Linked DNA regions of Chroococcidiopsis sp. TS-821. The protein of the gene in region 1 interacts with the protein of each later gene in a pairwise test. Links are inferred from orthologs where the notes say so. Each region holds a gene or a part of one and is shown in the gene's direction. Other genes may lie near its edges.

Evidence for each region.
Region 2: the proteins of ileS (region 1) and B1A85_RS06850 interact in binary tests that used the Escherichia coli proteins (3 or more experiments, as listed by UniProt). The link is inferred for Chroococcidiopsis sp. TS-821 from one-to-one orthologs.

Annotation. Positions count from the first base shown.
Region 1 is NZ_MVDI01000011.1:12,937-20,912, forward strand. The notes cover bases 2,279-6,109. They hold ileS (isoleucine--tRNA ligase), read left to right. Parts: upstream 2,279-2,615; coding sequence 2,616-5,909; downstream 5,910-6,109. Other genes in these bases: B1A85_RS20025 (Ycf66 family protein), read left to right, coding at 2,279-2,497; B1A85_RS20035 (ParA family protein), read right to left, coding at 5,953-6,109. In the rest of the region: gndA (NADP-dependent phosphogluconate dehydrogenase), read right to left, coding at 1-1,259; more of B1A85_RS20025, read left to right, coding at 1,649-2,278; more of B1A85_RS20035, read right to left, coding at 6,110-6,891; B1A85_RS20040 (FMN-dependent NADH-azoreductase), read left to right, coding at 7,035-7,655; B1A85_RS20045 (DNA translocase FtsK), read right to left, coding at 7,713-7,976. UniProt on the Escherichia coli protein: Catalyzes the attachment of isoleucine to tRNA(Ile). As IleRS can inadvertently accommodate and process structurally similar amino acids such as valine, to avoid such errors it has two additional distinct tRNA(Ile)-dependent editing activities.
Region 2 is NZ_MVDI01000001.1:1,512,810-1,519,894, forward strand. The notes cover bases 2,270-5,209. They hold B1A85_RS06850 (ABC transporter substrate-binding protein), read left to right. Parts: upstream 2,270-3,219; coding sequence 3,220-4,200; downstream 4,201-5,209. Other genes in these bases: xylB (xylulokinase), read left to right, coding at 2,270-2,618; B1A85_RS06855 (sugar ABC transporter ATP-binding protein), read left to right, coding at 4,304-5,209. Also shown: rbsK (ribokinase), read right to left, coding at 60-995; more of xylB, read left to right, coding at 1,131-2,269; more of B1A85_RS06855, read left to right, coding at 5,210-5,827; B1A85_RS06860 (ribose ABC transporter permease), read left to right, coding at 5,824-6,825; xylB (xylulokinase), read left to right, coding at 6,830-7,085. UniProt on the Escherichia coli protein: Part of the ABC transporter complex RbsABC involved in ribose import. Binds ribose. Also serves as the primary chemoreceptor for chemotaxis.

The DNA of each region.
Region 1 (7,976 bases):
ACTGCAATTCCTAATTTAGCGGCAGCGGCTACCACTTCGCGCCAAGCATGTTGCCGATCCAAAATGGTTTGCTTAAACTCTGGTGCTAGAAGTAAGTTAAGTAAATTTGGTTCTTCTTGATAAGCGTGTTGAATCTTACCTAAGAAACCAGCGCGGATAATACAACCACCCTTCCAAATGCGAGCCATCTCGCTTAGATTTAGGTTGTAGCAATATACTTTTGAGGCAGCTGCTAGCTGTGCCATACCTTGGGCATAAGAGCAGATTTTCGAGCAGTATAGCGCATCACGAATCATATCTATAAAAGCTTCGGTATCGCCTTCATACTTACCCGTAGGACCTGTAAGAACTTGCGAAGCCGCAACGCGTTCCTTTTTAAAGGAAGACATCACGCGAGCATTTACTGCAGCAGTAATTGTAGGAATAGCAATACCTAGTTCTAACGCACTCTGTACTGTCCAACGCCCTGTTCCTTTTTGTCCAGCAGCATCAAGGATTTGCTCCACGAGTGGCTGATTTGTATCGGGATCGATGTACCTAAAAATATCTGCAGTAATTTCAATAAGAAACGAATTCAGTTCTTCAGTGGTATTCCACTCGGCAAAAATCTCGTGTAGTCGATTGTGGTCGAGACCTAAAGCATTTTTGAGTAAATCATAGGCTTCAGCGATCAGTTGCATATCGCCGTACTCGATACCGTTGTGTACCATCTTGACGTAGTGTCCAGCGCCACCAGGACCAACATAGGTAACGCAAGGACCATCTTCTACCTGAGCCGCAATTTTCGTTAAAATTGGTTCTAAGTATTCGTAAGAACTTTTTGTACCGCCTGGCATCAAGCTCGGACCATTCAACGCCCCTTCTTCACCACCGCTAACACCCATACCAATAAATCTAAAACCTAGTGGTTCTAATTCGCGAGTGCGGCGTGCTGTATCTTCATACAAAGAGTTTCCACCATCGATGATGATGTCGCCTTCATCGAGTAATGGTTTAAGCTGTTCAATCACTGCATCCACAGGTGCTCCAGCTTTCACCATAATTAAAATCTTTCGAGGTCGCTCAAGTAAGCCAACGAATTCTTCAAGCGAGTACGCAGCTTTTATGTTCTTACCCTGGGCACGCGTGTGCATGAAAGCATCTGTTTTTTCTGGGGTGCGATTGTATACGGCGACCGGAAAACCGTTGCGTTCGACGTTAAGAGCTAGGTTTTCGCCCATAACGGCTAAGCCGATTACACCAAAGCTTTGCTGTGTCATAAGTGTGCTTTGTTAACTCCGCTATTGAGGTGATTTCCCTTCAGGGTAGCTCGAACTTCAAGATATCTTCTGTAAAAAAGAGATTAAAAGTGTTAAACAAGTAGAACAAAACTACAGCTAAAATACAGGTCTTCTGATGAAATCACGCAAAAGACAGATTTTTGACCTGTGTTTTTAGTCGAACAAAAGTAGATAATACATTGAGAATGCCTTGTCAGAATATTAAAAAAAGCAAAACATTTATCTGCTTAGAGGTTTAAGTTTTTATCTTCCAATAAGTAGATTTCAAGAATGATTTAGCTCATTTGCTTAAATTTGTATCTATTTGAACAATAAAAGCGCAAAATTGAAATATGTAGTCTGATGACACAGTAAGGAGTAACCCACAAATGCTGGCATACATCCTGGCGTTGGCGGTAGGTTTCTTTAGCCTCGCTATCTACATGGCAGCTTTCTTTTTTCCTGAGGTACACCGCAAGGGTGACTTTATTTGGAGCGGGGTAGGATTATTCTACGCCTTAGTTCTATGGGTGTGTTCTGGACGCATCACAGGGGGTGTACTACTCGGTCAAGTAGCTGGCGTTGCTTTATTGGGGTGGTCAGTCACCCAAACGCTCTTACTCCGACGACAGCTCACTCCACGTCTTTCGCAAACTGTAGCACCCACAGCGGAAGAAGTAAAAAGTACTGTTCAGGAGAAGGTTGCCAAGTCTTCGTTCCTATCTAAGCTGTTGCAATTCACTAAGCGTAAAGATAATAGTGCAGCTACTGCAAAAGAGCGGTTGCAACAATTGAGCCAACAAACACCAGTTCCAGAAACTGCGGTAAGCCCTACACCCACAACTAACAACAATACTGCAAACTCAGTTCAAATTATTGACAATCGTACGTCTTTACCAGAGCAAGTAGACGCTACTACGGCAACACAGCAAAATACTTCAGTAGAAGTGGTTCCAGAAGGTATTTCAGAGGAGGCTTTGCCTGAGTCTACCGCTGCGGATGAAGTTGTTCAAGCGGCTGGAGAATCAACACCAGATGTGTCTGAAGATACAAAAGATGCCTCCACTGCAGACGCAGCAGTAACTGAAACTGAAGTCGTACCTGAAGCACCCGAATTGATGCGCCCTAACCCACCTGATCCAGAATTGGTAGAAGCCGCGCTGAAAGATGCTGAGGAAAAACATCAAGAAGCTGCACCACCAGACCCAGAAACGCCTGAAAATCCATCACCGAGTTGATCGAAGTATCAGCCACTTGCTAATTGCCAAATTAAAGCGCGTTATTGAGGTTGAAGCGAAAGGGGATTGTCGTTGATAATAGTTGCAAAACGACTTGATCATCTCTCGGCATCAAACTGTGACAGAACCAGGAAGCTACAAAGATACTGTTAATCTGCCTAAAACCAATTTTGACATGCGAGCAAACGCAACAAAGCGCGAGCCAGAAATTCAAAAGTTTTGGGCAGAAAACCAAATATACGATCGCCTGTCGCAGAACAACCCTGGCGAGTTATTTGTTTTGCACGACGGTCCTCCCTACGCTAACGGTGCGTTGCATCTCGGTCACGCGCTTAACAAAATTCTCAAAGACATTATCAACCGATTTCAGTTATTGCAAGGACGTAAGGTTCGCTACGTTCCGGGTTGGGATTGTCACGGATTGCCGATTGAACTCAAAGTGTTACAAAACATGAAGGCAGCCGAGCGGCAAAACCTGACGCCTCTCGAGTTGCGGCGCAAAGCCAAAGCGTTTGCCTTGGCGACAGTTGAGGAACAAAGCAAAAGTTTCCAACGCTACGGAGTTTGGGGGGATTTTGACAATCCTTATCTAACACTAAATCCTGCATATGAGGCAGCGCAAATCGGTGTATTCGGGCAAATGGTGTTAAAAGGCTACATCTATCGCGGTCTGAAGCCTGTCCATTGGAGTCCTAGTTCAAAAACGGCACTGGCAGAAGCCGAACTAGAGTATCCTGAAGGTCACACCTCACGGAGCCTTTATGCAGCTTTTCCTGTGACGCGTCTTTCTGAAGCTGCTTCAGCATTAGGCGAATTTATGCCGCATCTCAGTGTAGCCATCTGGACAACCACGCCTTGGACAATTCCAGCTAACTTAGCGGTAGCTGTTAATCCAGAGTTAACTTATGCGGTTGTTGAAGTTGCTAACAACGAGCAACCTAAATACATAATCGTAGCCACTGACTTAGTAGAACGCTTGTCACAGATTCTCGCAAGCAATCTCACAATTAAAGCGAAAGTAAGTGGCAAGGATTTAGAACACACAATTTATCGCCATCCCCTCTTTGACCGCGAAAGTCCAGTAGTGATAGGTGGCGATTATGTAACCACCGAGTCAGGAACAGGCTTAGTCCACACCGCACCAGGTCACGGACAAGACGACTACATCGTCGGTCAGCGGTACGGTCTGCCAATTTTAGCACCCGTCGATGCTGATGGAAATTTTACCGCCGAAGCCGGACAATTTGCCGGCATGAATGTCCTCGGCGATGGCAACGCTGCCGTGATTGAGGCACTATCTGCAGCAGGGGCGTTACTCAAAGAAGAACCGTACGTTCACAAATACCCCTACGATTGGCGGACAAAAAAACCAACAATCTTCCGCGCCACTGAACAATGGTTCGCCTCCGTAGACGGATTTCGCGATGCCGCACTCAAGGCGATCGCTGAGGTAAAGTGGATTCCGGCGATTGGTGAAAACCGAATTACTGCGATGGTATCGGAGCGTTCTGATTGGTGCATTTCGCGACAACGCAGTTGGGGCGTCCCAATTCCTGTATTCTACGACGAAGAAACTGGCGAAGCACTACTCAACGCAGAAACGATCGCGCACGTGCAAGCCATCGTCGCCGAAAAGGGTACGGACGCCTGGTGGGAATTATCAACCGAAGAACTCTTACCAGAAAGCTACCGCAACAATGGTCGGTCGTACCGCAAAGGGACAGATACGATGGACGTGTGGTTCGATTCAGGTTCCTCGTGGGCAGCAGTATTGCAACAGCGTCCAGAGTTGCGCTACCCAGCAGATATGTATTTAGAAGGCTCAGATCAACATCGCGGTTGGTTTCAGTCGAGTTTACTCACCAGCGTCGCTGTCAATGGTTGTGCGCCATACAAAACCGTCTTAACGCACGGTTTTACCGTCGACGAGCAAGGTCGCAAAATGAGCAAATCGCTCGGCAATGGCATCGAACCAGAAGTCGTAATTAACGGCGGGAAAAATCAAAAAGAAGAACCTGCCTACGGCGCTGACGTGCTGCGGCTGTGGGTATCATCCGTTGATTACACCGCCGACGCGCCGCTGAGTAAAAATATCCTCAAGCAATTGTCCGAGGCGTATCGCAAGATTCGCAACACAGCAAGGTTCTTATTGGGTAATCTACATGATTTTGACCCGATTAAGCATTCTGTAGCTTACGAACAATTGCCCGAACTCGACCGCTACATGCTCCACAGGATAACAGAAGTCTTTCAAGAGATCGGCGAGGCGTTTGAAAATTACCAATTTTTCCGCTTCTTCCAAACAGTGCAGAATTTCTGCGTGGTGGATTTGTCAAACTTCTACTTAGATATTGCCAAAGACCGACTCTACATTAGCGCGCCCGATGCTTGGCGGCGGCGCAGCTGTCAAACCGTGTTGCACGTCGCGCTGGAAAACTTAGCAAAAGCGATCGCGCCAGTACTGTGTCACATGGCAGAAGATATTTGGCAGCACCTTCCCTATCCGACGCCGTACAAATCCGTCTTTGAAGCCGGTTGGGTGAAGTTAGAAAAACAGTGGTACCAACCACAACTCGCAGATTCCTGGCAAAAACTGCGACAACTGCGCGCCGAGGTGAATAAAGTCCTCGAACAAGCACGCGTCGAGAAAACGATCGGCTCTTCCCTCGAAGCCAAGGTGTTGCTGTACGTTCCTAATGCTGCTTTCAAGGCGCAGTTACAAACATTAAACCCCGGTACGGCGCAAAGCTTAGCGACGGCTCCACAGCCCATAACAGAAACAACAGCACTGGTAACGCAACCGTCCAAAACTTGGCAACAGTACTTAGCAGAACTTGTGCAGCCCTTTAAGCGATCGCCAGCATACTTACGCGACGTGTTAAAGGTATACCGCGAACTTTGGATAATCGCTGTTGTGCTAGCGGCGTTTCCTTTAGTTGTATTACCGCTTGGTTTGTTAAAAGCCGTACTCGTCGGTGTTAATGAGATTCCGCTGCTACCGCGCGTTTTCCAGCTCATCGGCATTTATGCAACGCTGCGCTACTTACTAGTAGCATTTATGCGTATTGCGTTATCGCAAAAATCAAAAGCGCCAACGACTCTAACAGAATCGCTTTCTCAAACGATATCAGTCCCTGAAGAACAGGCGACAACTCCATCGACACGTCAATCTAACGGTGTAGACGAGCTGCGCTATTTGTTCATTGCTTCGCAGGTAGAACTTGTCGATTCGCCAGCAGCAGTACAACAAGCAAAGTACAACTTACAAACCGACGAACTCGCTATTGGCGTAGTTAACGCCGATGGCAAGAAGTGCGATCGCTGTTGGAATTACTCAGTGCATGTCGGCGACTCTGTGGAACATCCGTTGATTTGCGAGCGCTGCGTTTCGGCGTTAGCAGGCAACTTTTAAAAGGTAACAGGTAATTGGTAACTGGTAAATATCTTTTTTCTCATTACCGATTACCCATTACCGATACCGATTGCGTTTGCTGTTGCTCGCTACCAGCAACTTGCAATTTCTGTAAAAACTCTTGCGTTATTTGAGTAAATGCTTTAGCCCCTGCTGATTGTGGATTTGTCATCACAACGGGCATAAAACTATCAACGGCTTTAGCAACATTGACATCAGTAGGTATTTGTGTCTTAAAAATTTGTGTTGCCTCAAAATCCTCGTTAATTCGTTGCATTACTTGTTTGTAGTATCTACCTGTAATTAAATTACCTGACATTGTAAAGACAATACCCAATAATTGAATATTTAGATTTACCTCGGATGCATGACTTTCTTTAAGTTGAGCAATGCGTCTTTCTAGTAACTGAATACCCACTATTGACAAAGGCTCAGATTTGGCAGGTAGGATATAGAAGTTACTTGCCGCAAGCGCACTGCGCGTCATCAAATTGTAACCAGGAGCGCAGTCAAGAATAATAAAATCATAATTTTCGAGAACAGGCTCTAAAATCTGTTTAACTAATCTTCTTTCAAAGCGGTTCCATACAGTTGCAAAATCAAGTCTATCGACCTCAAATGCTTCTTCATGCAGCATTTCAGAAACAACAAATTCATCGTAGAGCTCGATATCACCAGGTAATAAATCGAGATTAGGAAGCTTGCACGCATTGTAGTGAATTGCTTCTTTCACGCTAATCTTAGAGCGTGTTTCTGGTTGAATAGCTTGATTAATTAGATATTTCAAAGTTCGCTTTGTTTTGCGATACTTAGCGAAATCTGTCGGGGACATCATACTCAAGGTAGCACTAATTTGAGTATCTAAATCGAAAACAAGAACTTTTTTACCATGATCTTTGGCGAGTGAAGTCGCTAAATTGACACTTAGTGTCGTTTTTCCTACACCACCTTTCATGTTTGCTGTTGCAATGATATAAGCCATTAGTGAAATCCTGGAATGAAGTTAGTTCTTAATGACATCGATTTTGCGATTTAGCTGTCTTAAGGCAGACAGACATAAAAGTAGAATTAATGCTAAATTTACTCGGTTGATGCTGTTAAATTATATTCAGGAATGATTGTTTTATGGCACATATTCTGCATATTGATTCTAGTCCTCGTGGCGAACGCTCTTTTTCGCGTAAACTTTCTTATGAGTTTGTGACAGCTTGGAAAAATGCCCATCCAGAGGATACACTGACTTATCGCGACTTGGGGAAAAACCCAGTACCTCATGTTGATGAAGGATGGATCGCGGCTGCATTTACACCCCCAGAAGCGCGTACCCCCGAACTTAACGAAGCAATTAAGCTTTCAGATGAACTAGTAGATGAATTTCTCGCAGCCGATCGCTACGTGTTCGGTATCCCAATGTACAACTTTAGCGTACCTTCAACCTTTAAAGCCTATATTGACCAAATTGTTCGCGTCAATCGTACTTTTACGGTTACCGATCAAGGATACGCAGGTTTGGTTCACGGAAAAAAAATGCTGATTGTGGCTGCTAGCGGTGGTAGCTACAGATCGGGAACTCCCGCAGAACAGTATGATTACCTCAAGCCTTTCTTACAGGCTGTGTTTGGCTTAGTTGGTATTACCGACATTACGTTTGTGCAAGCCGATAATCTCAGCAGCGGTGATGACGCACGCCAGGCATCTTTAGACGAAGCTCGTACAATGATTGAAGAGTTAGTCGCTAATTGGTGATGACCAGGGCGATCGCACCAAGTAAGTTAAGTAAGGATAGTGTGCGATCGCGCTTGCTTATCCCAGTTGAATCGTTTTGGCAAATAAGCTTTGTAAGCGATGTAGTTGCGCGCCATTTTGGTAGAGTAAGTCACCTTTACCAAGTAAATAAGCTGCCGAAGTTTGTTTTCCTCCTAAGATAATTGCTGAATCAGCCTCACTAGCAGTTCGTAGCGCAATTCTCCCTGGTAAATTAGAGCGGATGATGGGAGTCACGACTTTGGCTTCAGGACGTTGCGTAGCAATAATCAGATGAATTCCGGCGGCTCTAGCCATAGCACC
Region 2 (7,085 bases), on another replicon or contig:
TTGTAGATTTGTTGCATCTACCATAAGTAGGGACAATCATCGCCTAAACGAATGATGAACTATCTTGGTGGTTGATGTTCTTGAAGAAAAGCTTCAACTCTTTGGCGTGTAGGTAATGAAGATTGTGCGCCCGATTTAGTCGCTGAAAGTGCCCCAGTTGCCGCACCCCATGTGACGGCTTCGCGTAGCGAATATCCTTGAGATAAGGCAGCGGCTAGCCCACCGTTAAAGGCATCTCCTGCGGCAACGGTATCTACGGCTTTTACAGAAAAAGCAGGAATAAAAAAGCTATCATCCACAGTTGCACAAAAAACGCCCTTAGCACCTAGTTTGATAATTGCTGTCTTAATACCACGTTGTTGCAGTAATAATGCAGCTTTTTCAGCACTTTCAGGAGTGTTGACGGCAAAATGAACTAATTGTTCTGCTTCTACTGCATTCGGCGTGATGATATCGACTAGCGAATATAGTTCTGATGGTAACTCAGTAGGTGCTGGTGCAGGGTCTAGAATAACTTTCACGCCTGCTTGTTGGGCGGCTTGTGCAGCTTTTTGTACAGCAGAAAGCGGAATTTCTAGCTGTAACAGTAGGATGGATGCTGTTGGTAGCAGTGGGGTTAGACGTTCGACATCTTCTTCACCTACATTTCCATTTGCACCAGAAATCACAACAATATGATTTTCGGCGTTGTCGTCTACAGCAATAATCGCAACTCCTGAAGTTGTTGACAGATCGATATAGACATTGTCAGTTTGGACGCGATCGCTTTGCAAATTTTGTAGTAATTCCTGCCCAAATTGATCGTTCCCTACACGTCCTACAATTGCCGTAGGAACTTCTAACCGCGCCGCTGCTACTGCTTGATTTGCACCTTTTCCGCCAGGTACAGTTGTAAAACTATGTCCTTGTAAAGTTTCGCCAGGAATAGGTAAGTGCGGAACTTTGGCAACCAAGTCCATATTGATACTACCGAAGACAAGGACACGGGAATTCATAAGTTGTTAATTGTAAGTTGTGCATACTTGTACTGTTTCACTTTGAGGTTGCTATAAGTAATTATTTGTAGTTCTTTGATGAAATAGTATTAGTTGCTGCTGCTTTATTTAGTACATAGCGCAATTCAAGAACAAATGACTTTAAATTTACATAAAAATAATGCTGTTGCGATCGGAATCGATCTTGGAACCAGCGGGGTGCGGGTTGTTGCAGTTAATCTTCAAGGTGCGATCGCCGCCCAAGCAACGCGTAACTATCCGTTACTCACGCCGTATCCTGGATGGACAGAACAAAACCCTAATGATTGGATTGAGGCTAGTTTTCAAGCTTTGACTGAGGTAGTTCAGCAATTAGAACATTCCCAGATTGTGGGTTTAGGTCTATCGGGACAAATGCATGGGATGGTTCCGCTTGATGCAGCAGGAGATGTCATTCGACCAGCAATTTTGTGGAACGATCAGCGTACTGGTAAAGCGGTGACGACGATTGAAACGATTGTTCCTCGCCAAGAATTGATTCAACGTACTGGTAACCCAGCAATTACAGGCTTTCAATTACCAAAAGTTGTGTGGTTGCGTGACTCAGAACCGCAGGCGTTTAGTCGGATGCGTCATGTAGTGTTACCGAAAGATTATTTGGGATACGTGTTGACGGGGGAACTTGCGACAGAACCTTCGGATGCTTCGGGTGTGGGGTGTTTAAATTTAGGCGATCGCACTTGGGATTTGGATATTCTCACGGCACTTGATATTAAGGCAAATCTGTTTCCCCAAGTTATGGCATCGACTGCAATTATTGGCAAATTAAAACCGGAAGTTGCCAGGATCACAGGTTTACCCGCAGGTTTACCAATTATTGCAGGTGGGGGTGACAACGCAGCGGCGGCGATTGGCTTAGGAATCTCTAGTACAAATTGCGATCGCGGTAGTCTCAGTCTTGGCACTTCGGGAGTGATTTTTGTCCCTTTGGCACAACCTATTCCGGAACCAGAAGGACGAATTCATCTATTTTGTCACGCTGATGGTGGCTATCATTTGTTGGGTGTCACATTGGCGGCGAGTGGATCTCTGCGTTGGTATCGCGATACTTTTTTTCCAAACTCTAGCTATGATGAGTTGACAAAGTGGGCAAGTAATGCCGATCCTGGATCGGGTGGCGTGATATTTTTACCGCATTTGGCAGGCGAACGCAGTCCTTTTCTTGATTCTGAGGCGCGTGGTGCGTGGCTGAATTTGTCTTTAGCGCATAGTAAAGCAGAAATGACGCGGGCGGTTCTCGAAGGCGTTGCGTATAGTTTGCGTGCAGCGTTTGATGTGATGCAGGAGATTACCCCAATTCGCGAACTTGTTGCTACGGGTGGTGGTTCGCGATCGCCACTTTGGTTACAAATTATTACGGACGTGCTTGGTATCAATCTTGCAAAGCCGATACTAGCTGAAGGTGCAGCATACGGTGCAGCGTTACTTGCATTAGTTGGTTGCGATGTTTATCCCGATCTAGAAGCCTTGTTTCAGATTTTGCCTGCAATTGAAGAATACACTCAACCAGCTTCGCATTCAGCTTATGCTGAAGGATTTCATCGCTTTAGTGCTATTTACGCTGCGCTCAAAGGTGTTAGCTAATAAGCAAATCTAACCATTTTATTGCTATCTACTCACTACCTTTACTTACTATTTGAATTGTTGGCGATCGTTTTAATTGAGTACAAGTAAAACTATTCTTGCTTAAAGTTTTATTTGTGTTGCTATTTATTAATATTAAGTCGCACTATTGTTGAGATATATTAAGGGATTATTTTACTAATTTTTGTGCTAAATTTATTAGTCCCTAGGATATAAGCTGACAGATGGATGTAAAGTAGAAGCCTTGGGGATCATAATTTACAGATGGAGAGTCAATAAGATAAAAGCCTGCAAAAAGAATAAAACGAGCAAACTACATACATTTTTTCATAACTTTTTATCTGTTTTAGTCATAAAAATTAATCTTTGCAGAAGTAGCATCATTGCCTTAAGCTACGTTGCACTTTGATAGAACAGCGGGGCTTGAAGAAGAAACAAAATACAAAAACTAAAGCAGAATTAAAAGCATAAAAAATGTAAACAAGTAAAGCTTGTAACGCTGACAAGATAAATTGCTATGCAATTGTTTTTTGGCAATTTGATTCAGTGATAGCAGGTCAATGATTCTGACTCGTCCATACATGATTTGGTGGAGACAGAAGTGAAAAAAGTAGCGATCGCATTTGGTCTTTTAGGTTTAGTCAGTAGTGCGCTTGTCGGTTGTAACCAGCAAGCGAATCAGGGAGGCACTCAGACGAGTGGTCAAGGTGGTACGCTTAGCTCGGTAGGCGTAACAGTAGGCGATTTAGGTAATCCCTTCTTTGTCCAAATTGGTCGCGGTGCGGAAGCCGAAGCGCAAAAAATTGGCGGGGGAAATGTCAGGACAACAGTTGTGTCAAGTGGGTACGACTTGAACCAACAACTCAACCAAATGGAAAACTTTGTCGCCTCTGGTACTGACTTAATATTACTCAACGCTGCGGATAGTAAAGGCATTGCCCCAGCAGTTATAAACGCGAAACGGGCAGGAATTCCAGTAGTTGCTGTTGATGTAGACGCAGAAGGTGGAGTTGATGCGACAGTGACGTCAAACAACGTACAAGCTGGTGAAGTTAGTTGTCAGTATATTGCAGACCGCTTGAATGGTCAGGGTAATGTTGTTATTATCAATGGACCACCTGTTACCGCTGTAATTGACCGCGTACGGGGTTGCGAGCAAGTTTTTGCGAAATATCCAGGTATCAACGTGCTTTCGCGCGATCAAAACGCTGAAGGTAGCCGCGATGGTGGATTGCGCGTCATGAGCGACTTACTCACTTCCTTCCCCAGAATTGATGCTGTGTTCGCAATTAACGACCCAACAGGCATTGGTGCTGAACTTGCAGCCATACAGGCAAAACGCAATGAATTTTTCATTGTTGGTGTTGATGGCGCGCCTGAAGCAAAACAAGCAATTGAACGCGAAGGCAGCTTATTTGTTGCTACAGCAGCACAAGATCCTTTTACCATGGCAGCACGGGCAGTGCAAATTGGTAACGATATTCGTCAAGGCAATCCACCCGCAGAGACAACGGTTTTGATTCCAGTATCATTAATTACCCGCGATAACGTCGCTGAGTACCAAGGTTGGACAACAAACTAGCAGAGGTTAGGAGTTAGAGGACAGTATTAAAAGTTACATCAATTAATGCTGTCTTACTCCTGCGGTCTTGAGTAATTCCAAATCTCACATCTCAAAATCCAAAATGGTAGTAGCAACGAAGACACCAATATTAGAAATGCAGGGAATTGGCAAGGAGTTTCACGGCGTACCTGCATTGCAGAATGTAGATTTGCAGATTTTTCCTGGAGAAATTCATGCTTTGATGGGTGAGAATGGCGCCGGAAAAAGTACGCTGATGAAAATTCTAGCTGGGGCGTATGCTGCGGATTCAGGTGAAATTCGGATTGACGGTCAACCAGTACGAATTCACAATCCTAGTGACGCGCGGCGAGTCGGAATTGCAATTATTTACCAGGAATTAAACTTAGCACCAAATTTGAGTGTTGCTGAGAATATTTTTATGGGAAGTGAAATTACCAAAGGCGGTGCATTTCTCGACCAAGAACAAATGCAGCAAGAAGCTGCTAGGGTTTTAGAAACTTTAGGCGCAAGTTTTGGACCTAGTACGCTAGTTTCGAGTCTTTCTATTGCCGAACAGCAACAAGTTGAAATCGCGCGTGCCTTAAAAGATCAAAGCCGCATTCTGATTATGGACGAACCAACGGCGGCACTTTCGGATCGCGAGACAGAACGATTGTTTCAGATTGTACGGCGCTTGCGCGATGATGGCATTGCGATTATTTATATTAGCCACCGCATGGATGAGATTTATGCGTTAGCAGATCGCATTAGCGTGCTGCGCGACGGAGAATACATTGGCAGTTTGCTGCACAGCGAAATCTCTGCGGAAAAGTTGATTCAAATGATGGTGGGCAGACCACTACAAGATTTGTATCAACGTCAGCCATCGCCGCGCGGGCGTGTTGTTTTGGAAGTGACAAATTTAAGCGACGGGCGCAAGGTGCAACCAGCAAGTTTGCAACTGCATGCAGGCGAAATTGTGGGTTTGTCAGGGTTAGTGGGTGCTGGCAGAACAGAGTTAGCACGGTTGATTTTTGGGGCTGATGCGAGTGTGAGTGGGGAAGTTGTTTTAGAAGGACGCAAACTAAAGATTTCTAGCCCAGCTGATGCGATTCGCGCGGGGATTGGTTATGTCCCAGAAGATCGCAAAGACCAAGGTTTGTTTCTAGAGATGAGTTCGCGTAAGAATATCACGATGAATGTCTTCGGGCGCGAATCAAAAGCTGGCGTCGTTAATTGGAAAGCTATCGGTGATATTGCCGCAAAAGCAGTCGATAATCTGCGGATTCGCCTTGCTAGCTTATCGATTAGGGCGATGGACCTTTCTGGCGGTAATCAACAAAAGTTACTCTTGGCGCGGTGGTTAGCAATTAATCCCAAGGTGTTATTACTTGACGAACCAACACGCGGGGTAGATATTGGCGCAAAGAACGAGATTTATCACATTATTGCCGCACTAGCAGCGCAGGGAGTTGCAGTTTTGATGATCTCAAGCGAATTACCCGAAATTATTGGCATGAGCGATCGCGTATTGGTGATGCGCGAAGGTGTTTTAGTCGGCGAACTGGATAACTCTCCTGGTCAAGAAATTACGCAAGAAAACATTATGACGCATGCAACAGGCGCAGCAGAGGTAGCACGATGAAGCAAATGCAACTTAAACCAGCAAGAAGTAGAAGCAATCGCGATCGCACTCGCAAACGCAATCGAGTCGGTAATTTAATTCAAGTTGCTGGTATTCTGCCGATTCTTATTATTATTTGTATTTTATTCGCGTTTCTTACCCCTAACTTTCTCACATTAGGTAATTTAATCAACGTTGTTCGTCAAGCATCGATTAATATCGTGCTAGCAACAGGAATGACGTTTGTCATTTTAACGGGTGGAATTGACCTATCAGTGGGTGCCATCTTAGCTGTCTGTGCGGTTGTCTCTGTTGTTATTTCACTTCTTCCAGGGTTTAGCGTACTTGCTGTACCAGCAGCCTTAGCTGTAGGGTTACTTTTAGGTATACTCAATGGTGCGCTGATTGCGTATTTAGATCTGCCGCCGTTTATCGTAACGCTGGGTGGATTGACTGGATTGCGCGGTGTGGCGTATTTATTAGCAAACGGCACAACAGTTATTAATCCTAATTTAAATTTTGCTTGGATTGGCAATGATTACATCGGACCAATTCCTTGGTTAGTGATTATTGCATTATTAACTGTCTTAGTCAGTTGGTTTATTTTGCGTCGCACTGTTCTTGGGGTGCAAATTTATGCGGTAGGTGGTAACGCCCGTGCTGCGCGATTGACGGGTATTAAAGTGAGTTATGTTCTGTTATTTGTCTACGGCGTCAGTGGTTTGCTTTCCGGTTTGGCTGGCGTTATGAGTGCGAGTCGTCTTTACAGTGCAACCGGAATCTTAGGTACAGGTTACGAACTTGATGCGATCGCCGCCGTTATTCTTGGAGGAACGAGTTTTGCCGGTGGCGTTGGGACAATTATCGGTACTTTAATCGGTGCTTTGATTATTGCTACGCTGAATAATGGCTTGACGCTGTTGAATATTTCATTCTTCTGGCAATTAGTCGTGAAAGGTTTAGTAATCATAACCGCCGTCATCATCGACCGCTTGCGGACGCGTTCTCGAAGTCGCTAGAAACATGCTACTTGGCATCGATCTCGGTACTAGTTCGGTGAAAGCATTACTGCTAGACACTAATGGCACTGTCGTTAGGGAAGCTACTTGTGCGTATGCGGTGCAAGCACCACAGCCAGGATGGGCGGAAACTGACCCCGAACAGTGGTGGAATGCTGTTGCGATCGCCGTCAAAAATGCGGTGAAAAATCCTCAAGACGTACAAGCGATCGCACTTTCTGGGCAAATGCATGGCGTTGTGTTAACTGATAGCGAAGGTA